DNA from 3 places in the Citrobacter braakii genome. Region 1 is predicted to be linked to each of the others. Evidence: predicted binding sites of a transcription regulator. Region 1 holds the regulator's gene; each other region holds the start of a gene.
What was found. Region 1 encodes PurR, which represses purine synthesis genes. Its sites were predicted from a motif close to CANGCAAACGTTTGCNTG; they were not measured.
Positions count from the first base shown of each region.

Region 2: purE (5-(carboxyamino)imidazole ribonucleotide mutase) is a predicted target of PurR. The motif match lies at 3,309-3,326, and genes of this name have one in related genera.
Region 3: raiA (ribosome-associated translation inhibitor RaiA) is a predicted target of PurR. The motif match lies at 4,140-4,157, and genes of this name have one in related genera.

Region 1 is NZ_CP045771.1:3,551,923-3,559,459, reverse strand. It holds gene punC (purine nucleoside transporter PunC) at 1-501, opposite strand, end outside; gene punR (DNA-binding transcriptional activator PunR) at 615-1,547, shown strand; gene purR (HTH-type transcriptional repressor PurR) at 1,544-2,569, opposite strand; gene cydH (cytochrome bd-I accessory subunit CydH) at 2,867-2,956, shown strand; gene GFC06_RS16620 (MFS transporter) at 3,133-4,302, shown strand; gene sodB (superoxide dismutase [Fe]) at 4,343-4,924, opposite strand; gene GFC06_RS16610 (C40 family peptidase) at 5,052-5,882, opposite strand; gene grxD (monothiol glutaredoxin 4) at 6,216-6,563, shown strand; gene rnt (ribonuclease T) at 6,618-7,265, opposite strand; gene gloA (lactoylglutathione lyase) at 7,360-7,537, opposite strand, start outside.
Region 2 is NZ_CP045771.1:4,601,552-4,609,088, reverse strand. It holds gene GFC06_RS21770 (methionine ABC transporter permease) at 1-481, shown strand, start outside; gene mnmH (tRNA 2-selenouridine(34) synthase MnmH) at 482-1,567, opposite strand; gene purK (5-(carboxyamino)imidazole ribonucleotide synthase) at 1,665-2,732, opposite strand; gene purE (5-(carboxyamino)imidazole ribonucleotide mutase) at 2,729-3,238, opposite strand; gene lpxH (UDP-2,3-diacylglucosamine diphosphatase) at 3,412-4,134, opposite strand; gene ppiB (peptidylprolyl isomerase B) at 4,137-4,631, opposite strand; gene cysS (cysteine--tRNA ligase) at 4,805-6,190, shown strand; gene GFC06_RS21735 (metal-dependent hydrolase) at 6,281-6,805, opposite strand; gene ybcJ (ribosome-associated protein YbcJ) at 6,929-7,141, opposite strand; gene folD (bifunctional methylenetetrahydrofolate dehydrogenase/methenyltetrahydrofolate cyclohydrolase FolD) at 7,143-7,537, opposite strand, start outside.
Region 3 is NZ_CP045771.1:2,236,068-2,243,604, forward strand. It holds gene aroF (3-deoxy-7-phosphoheptulonate synthase AroF) at 1-1,060, shown strand, start outside; gene tyrA (bifunctional chorismate mutase/prephenate dehydrogenase) at 1,071-2,192, shown strand; gene pheA (bifunctional chorismate mutase/prephenate dehydratase) at 2,292-3,452, opposite strand; Phe leader region at 3,475-3,600, opposite strand; gene pheL (pheA operon leader peptide PheL) at 3,552-3,599, opposite strand; gene raiA (ribosome-associated translation inhibitor RaiA) at 3,703-4,041, opposite strand; gene bamD (outer membrane protein assembly factor BamD) at 4,310-5,047, opposite strand; gene rluD (23S rRNA pseudouridine(1911/1915/1917) synthase RluD) at 5,179-6,159, shown strand; gene yfiH (purine nucleoside phosphorylase YfiH) at 6,156-6,887, shown strand; gene clpB (ATP-dependent chaperone ClpB) at 7,017-7,537, shown strand, end outside.

The sequences.
Region 1 (7,537 bases):
AAACAGGGTGGCGAAAATGGCCTGCCAGGAAAAATGTACCAGGATCCAACTGCCTAATAACGGCGCTAATGCCGGGGATAACCCGACCAATGGCATAATGGTGGCAAAGATGCGGTTTACTTTTTGTGAAGGATAATAATCGGTGACCAGCGCCTGCCAGATAACCGATGCCGCACAAACGCCAACGGCCTGAACAAAGCGCAGTACCAGCAGACCGGTGGCATTTTCAACCCACAGCATGCCCAAACTGCCCAGCGCGAAGATGGATAAACCCAGAAGCAAAACTGGCTTGCGGCCATAATGGTCAGAGAGCGGCCCCCACAGAAGTTGCGCGACGGCAAAACCCGCTAAGAATAAGCTAAGGCTGGCGCTGACGGCAGATGCAGGTGTCTGCAGATCGGACTGAATTGCGGCGAAGGCGGGCAGATACATATCCGTTGCCAGAAAGCCGAGTACGCTAAGACCCGCCAGCCAGACTAAAAATCCTTTCCCAGGTTGCATCATCATTTCTCTTTTTTTAGCAGTAGAACAATGCCGCTGAGTGTAGTGAGTGTAATTCTTGCTGTGAAACGCTAATATTTGCTTACTGATTTCAAATTTTTTGTGGGCAGAATATGTGGTCGGAATATTCACTTGAAGTTGTGGATGCGGTTGCGCGTAACGGTAGCTTTAGTTCGGCCGCGCAGGAGTTGCACCGCGTACCCTCGGCGGTAAGCTACACCGTGCGTCAACTGGAAGAGTGGCTGGCGGTGCCGCTTTTTGAGCGACGCCATCGGGATGTGGAATTGACGCCTGCCGGTGCATGGTTTCTCAAAGAAGGCCGCTCTGTTATCAAAAAAATGCAGATCACCCGCCAGCAATGTCAGCAAATTGCCAACGGCTGGCGCGGGCAGTTGGCGATCGCGGTAGATAACATTGTCCGCCCGGATCGTACCCGACAGATGATCGTGGATTTCTATCGTCATTTTGATGATGTCGAACTGCTGGTTTTCCAGGAGGTGTTTAACGGTGTCTGGGATGCGCTGTCCGATGGGCGCGTTGAGCTGGCAATCGGCGCCACGCAGGCGATTCCGGTGGGGGGACGCTATACCTTCCGCGACATGGGAATGCTGAGCTGGAGCTGCGTGGTGGCAAGCCATCATCCGTTGGCGTCAATGCCCGGACCGCTAAGCGACGATACGTTGCGCAACTGGCCGTCGCTGGTGCGTGAAGACACGTCGCGTACGCTTCCTAAGCGTATTACCTGGCTGCTGGATAACCAAAAGCGCGTTGTGGTGCCTGACTGGGAATCTTCTGCTACCTGTTTATCTGCAGGTCTGTGCGTGGGCATGGTACCGACGCATTTTGCCAAACCGTGGATTGATAGCGGCAAATGGGTCGCGCTACAGCTGGAGAATCCATTTCCTGATGCCGCATGTTGCCTGACATGGCAACAGAACGATACATCGCCGGCATTGAGCTGGCTGCTGGACTATTTAGGGGATAGTGAAACGCTGAATAAGGAATGGTTGCGGGAGCCCGATGAGGCTCCCGCACCACAGTCTTAACGACGGTAATCGCGGAACGGGCCGTCGGCAACGGAACGGCGTTCTACCAGGCGCGGATGAACCTCGATAGACTGCGACTCTTCACGTTTATTCACGATACGGTCTAACAGCATGTTGAAGGCCGTTTCCCCCAGTGAATCTTTAGGCTGGTGAATGGTCGTCAGAGCCGGCGTGAAGAAGCGGGCGTTGCGCACGTTGTCGTAACCGATGAGCGAGACATCCTGCGGTACGCGCAGTCCCATCTCGTCAGCGGCGCACAGCGCACCCATCGCCATGATATCGCCACCGCAGAAGACGGCGGTCGGACGATGCGACTGTGACAGAATTTGCTGCATGGCGCGATAGCCCGATTCAGGCTCAAAATCGCCCTGCACAATCCAGTTTTCAGGAACTTTAATCAGCGCTTCTTCCATCGCTTTCATAAAGCCTGCCAGACGCCCGGCTCCGGTATTACGCTCCATTGGGCCTGGGATCACGCCAATCTCACGATGACCGCGTTCTACCAGATACCGACCCGCCATGTAACCGCCTTCGAAGGCGTTATCAATGACCGTATCGGTAAAGTCGGCTTTAGCTTCGCCCCAGTCCATGACGACCATCGGAATATGGCGGTACTCTTCGAGCATCGAAAGCAGCGACTCCGGATACTCAGAACACATCACCAGCAGACCATCAACGCGCTTTTGCGCCATCATTGACAGATAAGCCTGCTGTTTTTCGAGACTGTTCCATGCGTTACCCAGAATCAGGGTATAGCCTTTCTGGAAACAGTTTTTCTCAACGGCTTCGATAATTTCAGCGAAATAGGCCGCTTCGCTGCTGGTGGCCAGCAAGCCAATAGACTTGGTGTGATTCACCTTCAGGCTGCGCGCCACGGCGCTCGGAGAATAGTGCAGCTCTTTGATCGCCGCCCAGACAGCATTACGCGTTTCTTCCGCGACAAAGCGCGTCTTGTTAATTACGTGTGATACGGTTGTAGTGGAAACGTTTGCTCGCTTCGCTACATCTTTAATTGTTGCCATTACATCTCACTCCAGACCATATCCTAAGCTCCTGAGAATACTCCAGGTAAACGTTTGCCTTAACACACCCTTAGCGCAACGTAAGGGTTGCGGCACGCCGGGAAAACGACACGGAACGTCAGGAAGGGGTCAATGGCCGGTACGCTAATCAAGTAAGCGTGGAATTTTGTCTGATCTTAACGAAAAGGGGAAGAGTTAAAAGCAGTTATCAATATAAATCGTGAGAGATTTTTGCTTTCAAGTGTGTAAAAATGCGCAATATCACTTTTTGTGTGGGAATAAAAAGGAGAAAACTTGATGAGCACCGATCTGAAATTTTCGTTAGTGACTACCATTATTGTTCTGGGTTTGATCGTCGCGGGTGGCCTGACCGCAGCGCTGCATTGATTTCCCCCGAGGGAGTTCGCTCTCCCTCATCCTTTCCGCTTGCCTTTCCCGTCGATTGTTTGCGAATAAGCAAAAGTCTTTTGCAATTTTGTTAACTTTATTAATTTTGCGATCAATGTCATGCTTTTGACTCTTATTTTATGTCGCGCCCCGGCTCGACGTTACGGAGTCGAAATATGAAACTCAATTATCCTTTACTGGCGCTGGCGATCGGCGCGTTTGGCATTGGCACCACTGAATTTTCGCCAATGGGATTATTGCCCGTCATTGCCAAAGGTGTGGATGTCTCGATTCCCGCGGCCGGAATGTTAATCAGCGCGTATGCGGTTGGGGTGATGGTGGGTGCTCCGCTGATGACATTACTGCTGTCCCATCGTGCGCGACGTAATGCGTTGATATTCCTGATGGCGATTTTCACGCTGGGCAACGTGCTTTCGGCTATTTCGCCGGATTACACCACCCTGATGTTATCGCGTATTTTGACCAGTCTGAACCATGGGGCATTTTTTGGTCTTGGCTCCGTTGTCGCTGCAAGCGTAGTACCCAAACATAAGCAGGCCAGCGCCGTGGCAACCATGTTTATGGGGTTGACCATTGCCAATATCGGCGGTGTTCCTGCGGCGACCTGGCTTGGTGAAACCATCGGTTGGCGTATGTCGTTTATGGCAACGGCGGGTCTGGGCGTCATCGCCATGGTCAGCCTGTTCTTCTCATTACCCAAAGGTGGGGCGGGAGAGCGCCCGGATGTCCGTAGCGAACTGGCGGTACTTATGCGTCCGCAGGTGCTGTCGGCGCTGCTGACGACCGTTCTGGGAGCCGGGGCGATGTTCACGCTTTATACCTATATCTCACCAGTGTTACATACGATCACCCATGCCACACCGGCGTTTGTGACCGGTATGCTGGTGCTGATTGGCGTTGGCTTCTCAATCGGTAACTATCTTGGTGGCAAACTGGCTGACCGTTCCGTCAACGGTACGCTGAAAGGCTTTTTACTGCTGCTGATGGTTATTATGCTGGCCATTCCTTTCCTGGCGCGTAATGAGCTGGGTGCGGCAGTTAGTATGGTGGTCTGGGGGGCAGCGACGTTTGCGGTCGTTCCGCCGTTGCAGATGCGCGTGATGCGTGTTGCCAGCGAAGCGCCTGGATTATCATCGTCAGTCAACATTGGCGCGTTTAATCTGGGGAATGCTCTGGGTGCCGCAGCCGGTGGGGCGGTGATTTCCGGTGGGTTGGGCTACAGCTTTGTTCCGGTGATGGGGGCAATTGTGGCGGGGCTTGCGCTGCTGCTGGTCTTTATCTCGGCGCGCAAACAGCCTGAAGAGGCTTTCACTACCGCGAATTAATGCTAAAACGCAGAAGGGTTCTCCTTCTGCGTCATCTTTTTTATGCTGCGAAGTTCTTCGCAACAAATTCCCAGTTCACCAGCGCCCAGAAGTTTTCCAGGTAGCCAGGACGGGCATTGCGATAATCGATGTAGTAGGCGTGTTCCCATACGTCAACGGTCATCAGCGGCGTCGCGTCGGTGGTCAGCGGTGTACCTGCATTGGAGGTGGAAACGATAGCCAGTTTGCCATCCGTTCCTTTTACCAGCCAGGTCCAGCCAGAACCGAAGTTTTTAATAGCGGCATCGGTGAACTGCGCTTTGAAATCCGCAAAGCTGCCAAAGGAGGCGGCAATTGCTTCGGCCAGTTTACCGGTAGGTTCGCCACCTGCGTTCGGTGCCAGGCAGTTCCAGTAGAACGTGTGGTTCCATACCTGTGCTGCGTTATTGAATACACCGCCTTCAGAGCTACGTACGATCTCTTCCAGTGATTTGCCTTCAAACGCCGTGCCTTTAATCAGGTTGTTCAGATTAGTCACGTAAGTTTGATGGTGTTTGCCATAGTGATATTCCAGCGTTTCGGCAGAAATGTGCGGTGCCAGAGCATCTTTGGCATACGGTAATGCAGGTAATTCAAACGACATTGCTTCTCTCCTTATTATTTATATTGAGTACACACAATAGCCTCATTGTGAGTAAGGATAGGGTAGCAAATTGAAAGGTTATGCAAAAGAAGAACTTACCCTACAGCATGTACTGTAGGGTAAGTTTTTAACGAATTGTTTTTGGCGTCATTACCCGACGAGCGCCCACATAGTGGCGCTGCCAGTAATCTTCACTCAGAGAGGTGATTTGAATTTCCTGGCCGCTGCGCGGTGACTGAATAAACTTACCGTTGCCAACATAAACGCCAACGTGATCGGCAGTTCCACGCCCCTGGGTACGGAAAAATACCAGGTCGCCATTTTTCAGTTCGCCACGTTCAATCGGCGCAGCATCGCGCAGATGATACATTTCGTTCGCTGTACGTGGAATGCGGAATTTCACCAAATCTTTATAGGCGTAATAGACCAGACCGCTGCAGTCAAACCCGGTTCTTGGTGAGGTGCCGCCCCAGCGATAAGGCTTGCCGATTTGGTTCATCAGCGTGGACATGGCGGTTTTAGTGGCTTTCTGCACTTTCACTTTATGCGCGTCAGCCAGCGTCGTTGGTGCGGTGGTTTTCACTTTTACACAGCGCGGCTTATGGCCTTTGCGCGGCGTGCATTTTTCAGTCCAGGTAACGGCAGCGGTTTGTGCTGCGGTGTTTTTACCACGACGGTTTACTGTTTTAGTCGACTTTGCCGGAGCGGCAGTACGATGTTTAGAAGAGGAAGCGGTTTTGGTGCTGGTTTTGCTGGTGGTTTTTGTCGCCGTTTTTTTGCTGGTCTTTGTTGTTTTTTGGCTGGTTGTTGCGCTTTTCTTTTTATCTACCGTTTTGATGGTGTGGGAATGGGTAGGTGTCGTCCTGGCCTGCTTGGAAGCATGAGCCATGGGCGTAAAGGGCAGTGTAGTAAAAAGTAAAGCACAGAGCGTGATCGAGATTCGGTTTATCCGCGCCACTGAGCAATCCTCTGGTAAGGCAGGTCTATCATGCCTGCGTGTGATTTTCAAAACTTGATGATTCTAATCTATAGAAAGAGGGAAAGTTAATAGCTTTTTTGTTTAAAACTACGTTTCGTAACCGACCGCAAAAAAAATCAGCAATTAAAGTTGGCGTTGGTGAACGAATAATCAAATCCACAGGCTTTAAGGGGATAAATGAGATTGTGAATGCAACTTTTGGCGTCAGGGGATAAAATAATAACGCGTAATGAAAATGTTATTTTCCGTTGCCTGTCTGACCCGCTACAATGTCAGACTACTGCCGTAAAAGAAGTTTAAGGAAGCAAGATAATGAGCACCACTATCGAAAAAATCCAGCGCCAGATCGCTGAAAACCCGATTCTCCTGTACATGAAAGGTTCCCCTAAACTGCCAAGCTGCGGTTTCTCCGCTCAGGCTGTGCAGGCGCTGTCCGCCTGTGGTGAACGCTTTGCTTATGTTGATATTCTGCAGAACCCGGATATTCGCGCCGAGCTGCCGAAATACGCAAATTGGCCAACCTTCCCGCAGCTGTGGGTTGATGGCGAGCTGGTTGGCGGCTGTGACATTTTGATCGAAATGTACCAGCGCGGTGAGTTGCAGCAGCTGATTAAAGAAACAGCGGCGAAATACAAAACCGAAGAGCCGGACGCTGAATAATATCAGCGTAAATAAAAAAGCGACCTCGTGATGGTCGCTTTTTTTATCGGTCCGTTATGCCTCTTCAGGCATGGGAAGAGGCCAGCCGCCGAGACGTTTCCAGCGGTTAACAATTTCGCAAAACAGCACGGCCGTCCGTTCGGTGTCATACAGCGCCGAGTGCGCCTGAGTCCCGTCAAATTCCATTCCCGCCGCCAGGCACGCTTTCGACAACACAGTTTGCCCCAGAGACAGGCCGCTTAAGGCTGCAGTATCAAAGGTGACGAACGGATGAAATGGATTACGTTTGAGCGAGGCGCGTTCTGCAGCGGCCATCATAAAACTGTGGTCGAACGTAGCGTTATGCGCCACCATGATCGCCCGATTGCAGCCGCTGTCTTTAATCCCTTTACGCACCATTTTAAAGATGGCATGCAGAGCGTCATATTCGCTGACCGCGCCGCGTAGCGGATTGTTAGGGTCAATTCCGTTAAAGGCGAGGGCTTCCGGCTGCAAATTCGCGCCTTCAAATGGCTCTACGTGGAAATGTAACGTCGTGTCCGGCATCAGCCAGCCTTGTTCATCCATTTTCAGTGTGATGGCTGCGATCTCAAGCAGCGCATCGGTTTTGGCATTGAACCCTGCGGTTTCGACATCAATGACGACAGGATAAAAACCACGAAAACGGTCACACAGACCGGAAAGTTGAGCGTTATCGGACATCTGGGTCTCTTAATACGGGAAAATTGCAGCGCGTATTATGGCAAAATGATGAGTATAAAACTACGGGCACAGACGATCTGCGCCCGTGGGGAGGTTAGTCGCCCAGGCCGCGCCCGGCGTCTTTCTCTTCGATCAGTTCAATTTTATAACCGTCTGGATCTTCAACGAACGCAATTACGGTGGTGCCGCCTTTTACCGGACCGGCTTCACGCGTGACGTTACCGCCATTCTGACGAATACGTTCACAGGCTTCGGCTGCGTTGTCTACGCTC
Region 2 (7,537 bases), 1.0 Mb from region 1:
TATCATCCGTTCGGTGCCGTTTGTGATCCTGCTGGTGCTGCTGCTGCCGCTCACCCAGTTTTTACTCGGAAATACCATTGGGCCGATTGCGGCGTCGGTCCCGCTCTCAGTGGCGGCAATCGCTTTTTATGCCCGTCTGGTCGACAGCGCACTGCGCGAAGTCGATAAAGGCATTATTGAAGCGGCGGAAGCCTTTGGCGCCAGCCCGATGCGCATCATCTGCACCGTTCTGTTACCTGAAGCGAGCGCGGGTCTGTTGCGTGGGTTGACGATAACGCTGGTGAGTCTGATCGGTTACTCCGCGATGGCCGGAATCGTTGGCGGCGGTGGGGTAGGCGACCTGGCGATTCGCTTTGGTTATTACCGCTATGAAACCCAGGTCATGATCGTCACCGTGGTGGCGCTGATTATTCTGGTGCAGGTCGTTCAGGTGCTGGGCGACTGGCTGGCGAAACGCGCGGATAAGCGCGACAGACACTGATCACTGTGCGTTAAGCCAGTCGGCAACGTCCTGCCATGTGCCGCGAAAGACGACTTTCGCGGCTTTCTTTTCCAGTTGATAACGATACATCGGGTCGTAATACTCGTTGAGCAACGGCACCAGCCAGCCCATATGGGCGTCGGTACTGCCCGTTGCTTGCTGTTCGCGCAGAGCCACGTCGAGCAGGGCGGTCAGCTCGGCAAAACGTTGTAAACCCAGACGGCGGCGAATAGCAAACAGGCCGTGGTGCAGATACTCGCTATACTCCTGCCAGCCCTGACTCTCGCCATAAGCATGGGTAAAATCGTGGTGCATCCGCACGAAATACTCTTCGCGCAGTCGCTCCAGACGACGCTCAAAAGGATCGTCCACCACTGCAATAGATGCCTGGGTCATGCGTTCGCGCAGGCATTCGGGTAGATGATTAGCCCCGATCATGCGGCCTTCATCTTCCAGTACCCACAGACGCAGATCCTGACGGCTGTCGGTTCTGAGCATTTCGACCGCCAGCAGGTTTTCAAAACTCGCCTGACTCAACTGCGGTTCAACGGTGCGACCAAACGAGGAACCGCGATGGTGCGCCAGACCTTCGAGATCCACGCCGTTCGGCTGCTGTTGCACCAGCTGCGTTTTACCGTTCCCGGTACAGCCGCCAATTAAGACGATCGGCTTTTGCACTAATTTTTCAGTCAGTTGAATCGCCGCCTGACGCAGGGCTTTGTAGCCACCGTGTATCAGCGGGTAGTCAATCCCGGACTCGTGCAGCCACTGTTGCACAATGTGCGAACGCTGACCGCCGCGCGCGCAGCATAAATAACCCGCAGGATTTTGACGACAGGCGTCCAGCCAGGCCTTCATACGTTGTTGGCGAGTCTCGCCGCAGACCAGTTGATGGCCGAGCGTGAGGGCTGCCTCGGGTCCCTGACGTTTATAACAGGTACCCACGGCGGCACGTTCGTCATCGTTCATTAGGGGAAGGTTGATTGCGCCCGGCATTGCGCCTTGCAGAAATTCGACGGGGGCGCGTACATCGATTATAGGCGTACCAGCGAGCAAAATTGCGCGATAGTCCGTTCCATCGTTCATGTGTGATCCTGAAAATACAAAAACAGCAATGGAGGGGATTTTACGCGCCAGAGGAGGGGCCGGGGAAGGATAAAATCAAATCCCCGGCATTAATGGCTTATTTCAGCGTTGACTGCGCCCAGATAATACCGCTGGCATATTCCGGCGGCAGCAGGGGGATAAGCGCTTCCAGCGTCGCACTAAGACGCGCGGTATCGCTGTCGCTCAGGTTCAGGTGTCCCACCTTACGCCCTTCACGCACCTCTTTGTCATACCAGTGCAGATGCACCAGCGGCAGCTTCAGCCAGTCGTAGTTCAGGTCGCTACCAATCAGATTTACCATCACCGAAGGAGTGTTCACTACCGGCGTGGGTAACGGCAGGTTGGTAATGGCGCGCAGGTGCAGCTCAAACTGGCTGATGCTGGCACCGTTTTGCGTCCAGTGCCCGCTGTTGTGCACGCGTGGAGCCAGTTCGTTAATCAGCAGACCTTCCGGGGTGATGAAACATTCCATCGCCATCACGCCGACATAGCCCAGCTCCTGCATGATGGCTGAGAGCATCGCTTCGGCCTGTTTCTGCTGTTTGCCGTTAGCCTGCGGGAAGACCACGCTGGTGCGCAGAATGCCGTCCTGGTGCAGGTTATGGGTCAGCGGATAGAAGACGGTGCTACCGTCGTGCGCACGAGCGCCAACCAATGAGACTTCACCAGAGAAGTTGATTCCCTGCTCAACGATGCACTCGCCGTAGCAGTCGTCCGGCAGTTGTTCGGTTTCATTTGCGCGCAAACGCCACTGCCCACGACCGTCGTAACCGCCGACGCGACGTTTCACGATCGCCAGCTCACCGAGTTTGTCGAATACTGCAGGCCATTCGCTTTTATCCGCCAGCAGTTGCCACGGCGCAGTTGCCAGGCCGAGCTTGTCAAAAAGCTGCTTTTGCGTCAGACGGTCGGCAATAATCGGGAAAACGTCGCGGTTGACAAATGCCGGATGGCGCGCGAGCTCGCGGGTGAGCGCCGTTTCCGGCCAGCGCTCAATCTCAGCGGTGATCACGCTTTGCTGAAAAGGGACCGCTGCTGGTTCGGCATCCAGCCCGACGGGCCAGACCGCAATGCCCAGCGGCTCACCGGCCTGGCGCAGCATGCGCCCTAGCTGACCGTTACCGAGTACGCAGACCTGCTTCATGCCGCACCTCGCGGGTCCGGATTCTCCAGCACCTCGTCGGTTTGTGCTTTGCGCCAGTCGTTCAGACGCTGGTGTAATGCTTTGTCGTGTGTTGCCAGAATTTGTGCCGCCAGCAGGGCCGCATTTGCCGCGCCCGCTTTGCCGATAGCCAGCGTTCCGACCGGAATACCGCGCGGCATCTGTACGATGGAGTAAAGGCTATCTACGCCGCTCAGCGCCGCGCTTTGCACCGGGACGCCTAAAACAGGCACCAGCGTTTTCGCCGCAATCATGCCCGGCAGATGCGCAGCGCCACCCGCACCGGCAATGATCACCTGATAGCCGTTCTCTTCTGCGCTTTCGGCGAAGCTAAACAGCTTGTCAGGGGTGCGGTGGGCGGAGACGACTTCAACATGATGTGGCACGTTCAGAATTTCGAAGATTTCGGCGGCGAACTGCATGGTAGCCCAGTCGCTTTTGGACCCCATCACGATGGCGACACGCGCCGGGTTATTGCGGGAAGACATGCGTCTGAAAACTCCTATGATGCACTACACTCGACTTTTGAGGCCACAGAGAATAGCATAATTCGCGGTCAAGGAAAACGATTGCGCGCTTTACACTTCACCCTTCAGGCAGCCTTTGTAGTTGGCTACATCGCAACGAGTTTTGTGTAAAGAGGAACTGGATATCTGCGGAATTAAAATGGAAATGCGATCAGTTCAACGTCATCTGGCGTGACTTTGATCATCGACCCTTCGGTGTGCCATGCGCCTAATACCACGCGGAAAGCGGGTTGCTCATTGGCCGTAAGCTCGTGGACTGCCGGGCGGTGGGTGTGGCCGTGAATTAACCACTGGACCTGATGCTTTTCCATCTCGGTGATGACGGCCTGCGGATTCACATCCATGATCGCCAGTGACTTGCTGCTGTTGGCCGCTTTGCTGTTGGCGCGCATTTTCGCGGCGATACGTTGGCGAACGAACAGAGGTAGGGAGAGGAACAGCTTTTGTAGCCAGGGTTGATGTACTTTGGCGCGAAACGCCTGATAGCCTGCATCGTCTGTACACAAAGTGTCGCCATGCATGATCAATACCTTGCGGCCATACAGGTTGAGTACTTTTTTCTCAGGCAGCAAGCTCATGCCGCTTTCACGGGCAAAACGTTTGCCGAGCAGAAAATCTCGGTTGCCGTGAATAAAAAAGCAGGGAACGCCGGAATCAACCAGTGATTTTATCGCCGCGGCTATTTCATGATGCAGTGGGGTTGGGTCGTCGTCGCCAATCCAGGCTTCAAACAGGTCGCCGAGAATGTACAGTGCATCAGCTTTTCGCGCATCACCGGCTAAAAAACGCAGAAAACCGGCGGTGATCGCCGGTTCTTCTGTGCAGAGGTGAAGATCTGCAATAAACAGTGTCGTCACGATTACTCGCTGACGGTCACGTTTTCGATGATGACGTCTTCTTTTGGCACATCCTGGTGCATACCGCTGCGACCAGTGGAAACGCCTTTGATTTTATCAACCACGTCCATGCCTTCAACAACTTCAGCAAACACGCAATAACCCCAACCCTGCATGCTTTCGCCGGAGAAGTTCAGGAAGTCGTTGTCTGCAACGTTGATGAAGAACTGTGCGGTTGCGGAGTGCGGAGCCTGAGTACGCGCCATCGCCAGCGTACCACGGGTGTTTTTCAGACCGTTGTTCGCTTCGTTTTTGATCGCTTCTTTCGTGGCTTTTTGCTTCATGCCCGGTTCGAAACCGCCGCCCTGGATCATGAAACCGTTAATAACACGGTGGAAAATGGTGTTGTTGTAAAAACCTTCGCGGCAGTAGTCCAGGAAGTTTTTAACTGTTTCAGGCGCTTTATCATCAAACGTTTTGATTACGATATCGCCGTGATTAGTGTGGAAAGTAACCATTTTTGCATCCTGTTCCGATAGATTGGTGCTTCGACCCCGTGGAGGGTCAGAGTTAGGGGTGTGTTATAGCATAACCGCAAGCTGCGATCACCTCGCAAAGTGTGCTGCTTCCGGTCTAAATTATGGGTATTATACAGACTTTACTATCCACACACGTCTACACGGAATCTTCGATGTTAAAAATCTTTAATACACTGACGCGCCAAAAAGAGGAATTCAAACCTATTCATGCCGGGGAAGTCGGCATGTACGTGTGTGGTATTACCGTTTACGATCTCTGTCATATTGGCCACGGACGTACCTTCGTTTCTTTCGACGTTGTCGCGCGCTATTTGCGCTTCCTCGGCTATAAGCTGAAATATGTGCGCAACATTACCGATATTGATGACAAAATCATCAAGCGCGCGAATGAAAACGGTGAGAGCTTTGTGGCGTTGGTCGACAGAATGATCGCGGAAATGCATAGCGATTTCGACGCGCTGAATATTCTGCGCCCGGATCTGGAGCCGCGCGCTACGCACCATATCGCTGAGATCATTGAAATCACTGAACAACTGATTGCCAAAGGTCACGCATATGTCGCTGATAACGGCGACGTGATGTTCGACGTGCCGACTGACCCGAACTATGGTCAGCTGTCACGCCAGGATCTGGATCAGCTGCAGGCGGGCGCACGCGTTGATGTGGTTGATGTGAAGCGCAACCCGATGGACTTCGTGCTGTGGAAAATGTCCAAAGAAGGCGAGCCGAGCTGGCCGTCTCCGTGGGGCGCGGGTCGTCCTGGCTGGCACATCGAATGTTCGGCGATGAACTGCAAACAGTTGGGCAACCATTTTGATATTCATGGCGGTGGTTCGGATCTGATGTTCCCGCACCATGAAAACGAAATCGCTCAGTCCACCTGTGCGCATGACGGTGAATACGTTAATTACTGGATGCACTCCGGGATGGTGATGGTTGACCGGGAGAAAATGTCCAAATCGTTGGGCAACTTCTTTACCGTGCGTGACGTGCTGAAATACTACGACGCCGAAACCATTCGCTACTTCCTGATGTCTGGTCATTACCGTAGCCAGTTAAACTACAGCGAAGAGAACCTGAAGCAGGCACGCTCTGCGCTGGAGCGTCTGTATACCGCGCTGCGCGGCACCGATAAGTCCGTTGCTCCAGCCGGTGGCGAAGCCTTTGAAGCACGCTTCATTGAAGCGATGGACGATGACTTCAATACGCCGGAAGCCTACTCCGTGCTGTTTGATATGGCGCGTGAGGTTAACCGCCTGAAGGGTGAAGATATGGCGGCGGCTAACGGTATGGCTTCGCATCTGCGTAAGCTTTCCAGCGTGCTGGGCCTGCTGGAACAGGAGCCCGAAGCATTCCTGCAAAGCGGTGCGCAGGCGGATGACGGTGAAGTTGCTGAAATTGAAGCGTTAATCCAGCAGCGTCTGGATGCCCGTAAAGCCAAAGACTGGGCGGCAGCTGACGCCGCGCGTGACCGTCTCAATGAGATGGGTATCGTGCTGGAAGATGGCCCGCAGGGCACTACCTGGCGCCGTAAGTAATGATATTGATTGTCGGATGGCTGCTCGCGCCCTGTCCGGCAATCAATGTACGAATGTCGGTCGGATAAGACGCTTGTCGTATCCGGCAAATTAATATTTCCGATACCACCACAGCACACCCATCATCATAACTCCCGGTAGCCATACCCATATCAACTCCGAAATTATCACCTGGTGTCCGTATGGTGTGGCGTAGCGCGATAGCGCAAACGGGGCGACTTTAATCACCTGCCACGGCGCAAAGAAGCGTTCATCCGACCACGGCCACAGCCAGCCGACGCCTTTGCCGCCAGTGGTGACCGAATCCAACAGGCTGTGCGACAGCAGTGAAACCGTCAGGAATAGCCAGCAGCGAATTAAGCCTGCCTTAAACCATCGTCGACCCATCCATACGCAGAGCAGCGGCACCACGAAGGCGAACAGCAGCGAATGGGTAAAACCGCGGTGACCAAACACGTTGCCGTAGGCGACGCCAAGCTTAAACGACAGTACGTCGGCATCCGGCAGCATAGCCAGAATGAAGCCAGTAAACAGTAATTGCGGGGGGATGACTTTACGCCCGAGACCTAATCCTAAACAGAGTGGAACGGCAGCGTGGGTAACGATTGTTGGCATGATGATCGCTTCGTGTGGAAAAACAACATGCTAACAGTTCACTGTGAAGTGGTGATGAAGTCATTATCTGAAAACGAGAGAGGAAGTGGCCGGACAGGGGTTAACCTCATCCGGCACCTGGGATCACGCCACGACGTTAATGCTGTGGCCTTCAAAGCTGACGGTCTGTCCGGCAACGATTTTGCAGCGTTTACGCGTTTCTACAGCACCATCGACCTTCACTAACCCTTCGCCAATAGCAATTTTTGCCTGGGCGCCGCTTTCGCTCCAGCCTTCCAGCTTCAGTAAATCGCAGAGTTCAACGTGTGGGTGTTTACCCAGTGAAAATGTGGCCATCTTAAACGTCCTTTACATCATGATATTCAACACACGCCTGCAGCGTGTTTTCGATAAGTGTGGCGACCGTCATTGGGCCTACGCCGCCGGGTACCGGCGTGATGTATGACGCGCGTGCGGCAGCATCTTCAAAGACCACATCGCCAACAACCTTACCATTCTCCAGACGGTTGATGCCGACATCAATCACAATCGCACCTTCTTTGATCCACTCGCCGGGAATAAAGCCAGGTTTGCCGACGGCAACAATCAGCAGGTCTGCATGCTCTACATGGCGACGCAGATCTTTGGTGAACCGGTGGGTGACGGTGGTGGTGCAGCCAGCCAGCAGCAGCTCCATGCTCATCGGGCGGCCAACAATATTCGACGCGCCAATAACGACCGCATTCAGACCGT
Region 3 (7,537 bases), 1.3 Mb from region 1:
CGCGCTGAACAACGTACATATTACCGACGAACAGGTTCTGATGACTCCGGAGCAGCTGAAAGCTGAATTCCCGCTGAGCCAGGCGCAAGAAGCGCAAATCTCCCAGTCGCGTAAAACCATTTCAGATATTATCTCTGGTCGCGATCCGCGCCTGCTGGTGGTATGTGGCCCGTGTTCCATTCACGATCCTGAAATGGCTATTGAGTACGCTCGTCGGTTTAAAGCCCTTGCCGCAGAGGTCAGCGATAGCCTCTACCTGGTGATGCGCGTCTATTTTGAAAAACCCCGTACCACCGTCGGCTGGAAAGGGTTAATTAACGATCCTCATATGGATGGCTCTTTTGATGTTGAAGCCGGCCTGAAAATTGCGCGTCAGCTGCTGCTTGAACTGGTGAATATGGGACTACCGCTGGCAACTGAAGCGCTGGATCCCAATAGCCCGCAATACCTGGGCGATCTGTTTAGCTGGTCTGCAATCGGTGCGCGTACCACGGAATCGCAGACTCACCGCGAAATGGCTTCCGGTCTTTCGATGCCGGTCGGCTTTAAGAACGGTACTGACGGTAGCCTGGCGACCGCCATTAACGCGATGCGCGCGGCGGCACAGTCGCACCGCTTTGTTGGTATTAACCAGGCTGGACAGGTTGCACTGCTGCAAACTCAGGGTAACCCGGACGGTCACGTGATCCTGCGCGGTGGTAAAGCGCCGAACTACAGCCCGGCAGATGTCGCCCAGTGCGAAAAAGAGATGGAGCAGGCGGGACTACGACCTTCTCTGATGGTAGATTGCAGTCATGGTAACTCCAATAAAGATTACCGCCGCCAGCCTGCCGTGGCTGAATCCGTGATTGCACAAATCAAAGATGGCAATCGCTCGATCATTGGCTTGATGATTGAAAGTAATATTCACGAAGGTAACCAGTCTTCTGAACAGCCGCGTAGCGAAATGAAATACGGCGTGTCTGTAACTGATGCCTGCATTAGCTGGGAAATGACGGATGCGCTACTGCGTGAAATTAGCCAGGATTTAAACGGCCAGCTGTCGGCGCGTGTAGCATAAGAGGTTGGTTATGGTTGCTGAATTGACCGCATTACGCGATCAAATTGATGAAGTCGACAAGGCGCTGCTGGGTTTACTGGCACGTCGCCTGGAGCTGGTGGCCGAAGTCGGTGAAGTAAAAAGCCGCTTTGGGCTGCCTATCTACGTGCCGGAACGGGAAGCCTCTATGCTGGCCTCCCGCCGGGCGGAAGCGGAAGCCCTTGGCGTGCCGCCGGACCTGATTGAAGATGTGCTGCGCCGGGTTATGCGCGAGTCTTACTCCAGTGAGAACGACAAAGGATTTAAAACGCTTTGTCCTTCTCTGCGACCGGTGGTGATTGTCGGCGGCGGCGGTCAGATGGGACGTCTGTTCGAAAAAATGCTCACCCTGTCAGGTTATCAGGTACGGATCCTGGAACAGCAGGACTGGGATCGTGCGCCGGAGATCGTCTCTGATGCTGGCATGGTGATCGTCAGTGTGCCGATCCACGTCACTGAGCAGGTGATCGCCAAATTACCGCGTCTGCCGTCCGACTGCATCCTGGTGGATCTGGCTTCGGTGAAAAATGGTCCTTTGCAGGCGATGCTGGCGGCGCACGACGGCCCGGTGGTGGGATTACACCCCATGTTTGGCCCGGACAGCGGCAGTCTGGCAAAGCAGGTTGTCGTCTGGTGTGACGGACGTCAGCCGGAAGCTTATCAGTGGTTTCTGGAACAGATTCAGGTGTGGGGTGCGCGACTGCATCGGATCAGTGCTGTTGAACACGACCAGAACATGGCATTTATTCAGGCATTGCGTCACTTTGCGACCTTTGCTTACGGTCTGCATTTAGCGGAAGAGAATGTTCAACTGGAGCAGTTACTGGCACTCTCTTCGCCGATTTATCGCCTTGAACTGGCGATGGTCGGACGTCTGTTTGCCCAGGATCCGCAGCTCTATGCCGATATCATTATGTCGTCTGAGAGTAACCTTGCGCTGATCAAACGCTACTACCAACGTTTTGGTGAGGCGATCGGTTTACTGGAGCAGGGCGATAAGCAAGCGTTCATCGACAGCTTCCGTAAGGTGGAGCACTGGTTTGGTGATTATGCGAAACGCTTCCAGAACGAAAGCCGTACTTTGTTGCGCCAGGCTAACGATAGTCGCCAATAAATACGCTGCTTGATGGCAACGCTGATGCGTTGTATCAGTCATACAAGGATCGGCTAAAGAATGCCGGATAAGCGTAGCGCCATCCGGCATTGTCAAACGTTAGCTTGGATCGACCGGCACCACATTCTCACTTGGATAGCAGCCAAGTACTTTCATCGAGCGCGTAATCTCACCTAACTCCTTCAATGCTTTTTGCATCTGGGGTGATTCCAGGTTGGCCTGGATATCAAGATAAAACATTTCTTCCCACGGATTGCCGTGAATCGGGCGTGACTCCAGTTTAGTCATAATCAGATTATGGTTGCGCAGTACCAGCAGAGCTTCTACCAGCGCACCGGCTTGTTGTCCTGTCGCCATCAGCAACGTGGTTTTTGCTGGCACTTGATCGGAAACATTGATTGCCTTGCGCGCCAGTACCACGAAGCGGGTGATGTTTTGCGTCTGATTAGCTTCGATATGCTCGAGAACCTGCAAACCGTATAGTACGCCTCCGGCTTCGCTCCCCAGAGCCGCCACGCGCGGTGAGTTAGCCTGCGCAACTTTTTCCATCGCCGCCGAGGTGCTTTCGGTGTACTCAATCTTCCAGTGTGGGTAACGACTCAGGAATTTGCTGCACTGCTGGAATGGCTGCGGATGGCTATATACCGTTTCAATGGTCTCGAGATCTGTCGTGCCGGACACCAGTAGGCAGTGGTCAATCGTGATAGTCATCTCGCCAACGATAGACAGGCTGGTGTGCTGTAGCAGGTCGTAAACGTCGTTAATCCCACCGGAACTGGTGTTTTCAATCGGAACCACTGCGTAGTCAGCTTGTCCGGTTTCGACCTGATTAAAGATATCGGCAAATTTCGCGCAGCCGCTTTCTATAAATTGTTCAAAATGGCGGGCAGCATACTGGCGTGCGGCAAGATGAGAATATGACCCTTTTGGCCCAAGGAAAGCAACGCGTGCTGAGTGCGGGTTAATTTTGTTCAGATGCTGCTGGAGCAGTGCCTGCTGAGTCAGGACGGAGTCTTCGATTATGAGCTGGAACAGGCGAGTGATGTAGTGAGCATCAAGATGATGTGCTTTGCCAAGCTGAATCAGTCGGTCCAACAGATCGCGCTCACGGTCGATATCACGAACTGGACGATGTGAAAGGAGCTTAGCTTTGCCAACTTCTACGGCCAGTCCACGTCGCTCAGCCAGCAGGGCCAGTAATTTTTCATCCAGCGTGCTGATCTTATCGCGCAGCGCCAGCAATGGGTTATCCGATGTCATAGTGTTGCCTTTCTTGTTATCAATAAAAAAGGCCCCCCGTTGTGGGAGGCCTTATTGTTCGTCTTCGCATTCTTTATCACACGACGAAACGCCTCCCATTCAGGGGAAGGTAAAAAAGAATGCGAAGAAGAACGGGACAAGTTTCATGTAATTTTCCTTTGGCTACGTCAGTAAAGTACCCGTACTGTTTTCACCCTGTCAACAAAAAACGCGCCCGGAGGCGCGTTGGCGATACACTCAATGTAAGGGACTACTCTTCTTCTGCTTCGACGAAGTTGGCGTCTTTGACTGAAGTTGTTGCACGACGGGCTTCGCCTTTGTGCTGCACTTTATTGAGCTGCCGTTCCAGCTTGTTGATCAAATCGTTAATTGCGGTGTACATATCCTCGTGTTTTGCGCTGGCGACCAGATGTCCGTTCGGTGTATTGATGGTGGCATCAGCAATGAAACCCTGCGGCTCCTTAGACAGAATGATATGTGGATTAATCAGATGAGTTTGCCATTTTTCGAGTTTGGCGAGACGGTCTGCGACATGCTGGCGAATTGCCGGAGTAATTTCCATTTGTTTACTGGTAATGTTCATTGTCATAAATTTTACCTCTTGTCTTTCCCGTCTTGGTGATTCCAGCATACCGTTCCTAATGTCAAAATGTGTGATATTAATCACATTTTTTTGTCGCTTTTTGTCAAGAAAACCTTTTTGTGAGGCACCGCAGGAACAAGCGATTTTTTACTTGAGGAATACCTGAAAGCAGGCCATATTTGATGAGATGCGTTGTAGCTAAACCGCTTCAGTTGTGACGTTTACGGATAAAAAAACGGCAGCCTTTGGGCTGCCGTTTGCATTCTGAGATAAATCAGGTATTGCTGCTGTTAGCGGCAATGATTTTCGCTACTTTTTCTGCCTGCGCATTCATCTGCATCTGGCGATAAGCATTTTCCATCAACGGCAGGGCATTGCGTGTTGCCTGAGTATCCGGGAAGTCGCGCAGCATGCCTTCCACACGGTTTACCACGGCAACCCATGCACCGCGGGCAGTGTAGTATTCCACAACGGAATATTCATACTTCGCCAGACGGTCTTTCAGGAATACCAGACGTTTGGTGGCGTCAGTGGTGTACTGGCTGTTCGGATAGCCACGTACCAGTTTGGAAAAGTCATTAAACGCAGCTCGGGCATGTTGCGGATCGCGATCGCTGCGATCAACACCAAAGAATCCTTGCAGTGCGCTATCATCCAGCGCCATATTGGTCAGGCCACGCATATACATGACATAATCAATGTTAGGGTGTGTCGGGTTAAGACGAATAAAACGATCGATGGCAGCCTGAGCAAGTGGCAGATCGGCGTTTTTGTAGTAGGCGTAGATGAGATCTAATTGCACCTGCTGAGAATACGGTCCAAATGGATAACGGTTATCCAACGCTTCTAATTGCGTTATTGCCTGTTTCCAGTTACCGTCCTGCAGCTTTTGCTGAGCAGTCGCGTAGATTTCATTTGGCGGATTATCGGGCACCTCTTCCTTTGAACCAGAGCAACCCGCCAAAAACAGGCTCAACGTGGCTGCTGCCACCAGATATTTCATGCGCGTCATGACGTTTTGACTTTCCTCAAAATGTTTTACGGGAGATTCTCTGTTCCTGCTCCCGGTTAAGACCAGCTACAATAGCACACTATATTAAACGGCAAAGCCGTAAAACCCAACGTTAAACGAAGAAGCAGTTTATGGCACAACGAGTAGAACTCACCGCAACAGTCTCCGAAAACCAGCTCGGTCAACGCTTAGATCAGGCTTTGGCCGAATTGTTCCCTGATTATTCGCGATCGCGCATAAAAGAATGGATCCTTGACCAGCGCGTACTGGTAAATGGCAATCTTTGCGATAAACCGAAAGAAAAAGTGTTGGGTGGAGAGCGCGTCTCCATCATTGCAGAAATTGATGAAGAGGTTCGTTTTGAACCTCAGGATATCCCACTGGATATCGTTTATGAAGATGACGATATTCTTGTCATCAACAAACCCCGTGACCTCGTAGTGCATCCGGGCGCCGGTAATCCTGATGGCACGGTATTGAATGCATTACTGCATTACTACCCGCCAATCGCGGATGTTCCACGTGCTGGTATCGTGCACCGTCTGGATAAAGACACGACCGGATTAATGGTGGTGGCAAAAACCGTTCCGGCGCAAACGCGTCTGGTGGAGTCGCTGCAGCTGCGTGAAATTACCCGTGAGTACGAAGCCGTGGCGATTGGTCATATGACGGCAGGCGGAACCGTTGAGGAACCGATTAGCCGCCACCCGACCAAGCGTACGCACATGGCGGTACACCCGATGGGGAAACCGGCGGTGACGCACTATCGCATTATGGAACACTTCCGTGTGCACACGCGTCTGCGGCTGCGTCTGGAAACCGGACGTACGCACCAGATCCGCGTGCACATGGCGCATATCACCCATCCGCTGGTGGGCGATCAGGTCTACGGCGGTCGTCCGCGTCCACCGAAAGGCGCTTCTGACGAATTTATCTCCGTTCTGCGTAAGTTCGATCGTCAGGCGCTGCACGCGACTATGCTGCGTTTATATCACCCAATTTCAGGTATCGAAATGGAATGGCACGCACCGATTCCACAAGATATGGTGCAATTGATTGAAGTGATGCGCGCTGATTTCGAAGAACATAAGGATGATATTGCCTGGTTATGAGTGAGCTAATTGTCCCGCAGTGGCCGATACCGCAAAGTGTTGTGGCGTGTAGTTCTACCCGTATTGGCGGTGTTAGCATGCCGCCTTATGATTCGCTGAATCTGGGCGCCCATTGCGGGGACAACCCGGAGCATGTTGAAGAGAACCGCAAGCGGCTGTTTGCTGCGGGCAATCTGCCGTCAAAGCCAGTCTGGCTGGAGCAGGTCCACGGTAAGGATGTCCTGAAACTGACCGGCGAGCCCTACGCCTCCAAACGTGCGGATGCTTCTTACAGCAATACGCCGGGCACCGTGTGTGCAGTGATGACGGCCGACTGTCTGCCGGTGCTGTTTTGCAATCGCGCTGGAACGGAAGTCGCGGCGGCACATGCGGGTTGGCGCGGATTATGCGCCGGCGTGCTGGAAGAGACGGTGGCGTGTTTTGCCGACAAACCTGAAAACATTATTGCCTGGCTAGGCCCGGCGATTGGCCCGAACGCGTTTGAAGTGGGAGCAGAAGTTCGCGCAGCGTTCATGGCGAAAGATCCGCAAGCGGACCTCGCATTTGTACCGCATGGTGATAAATATCTGGCGAATATTTACCAGCTTGCGCGTCAGCGTCTGGCAAATATCGGAGTAGAGAACATCTACGGTGGCGACCGTTGCACCTTCAGCAAAAGTGAGATGTTCTTCTCTTATCGTCGCGACAATACCACGGGTCGTATGGCAAGTTTTATTTGGCTGATATAACCTAAAGAATCAAGACGATCCGGTACGTGTAATTTTCTTTTCACATAATTCAGGTCATTCACCTTGAATAATTGAGGGATGACCTCATTTAATCTCCAGTAGCAATTTTGACCTGTTATGGGAGGAGTTATGCGTCTGGATCGTCTTACTAATAAATTCCAGCTTGCTCTTGCCGATGCCCAGTCACTCGCATTGGGGCACGACAATCAATTCATCGAACCACTTCATCTAATGAGCGCCTTGCTGAATCAGGAAGGGGGATCGGTACGTCCTTTATTAACGTCTGCTGGCATTAATGCTGGCCAGTTACGTACAGCCATTGACCAGGCGTTGAGCCGGTTGCCGCAGGTAGAAGGTACCGGCGGTGATGTGCAGCCTTCTCAGGATCTGGTGCGTGTACTGAATCTTTGCGACAAGCTGGCGCAAAAACGTGGGGACAACTTTATTTCGTCAGAACTGTTCGTACTGGCGGCGCTTGAGTCACGCGGTACGCTGACCGATTTACTAAAATCAGCAGGTGCGACGACCGCGAATATCACTCAGGCAATTGAACAAATGCGTGGAGGTGAAAGCGTGAATGACCAGGGGGCTGAAGACCAACGTCAGGCCTTGAAAAAATATACCGTCGACCTGACCGAACGTGCCGAGCA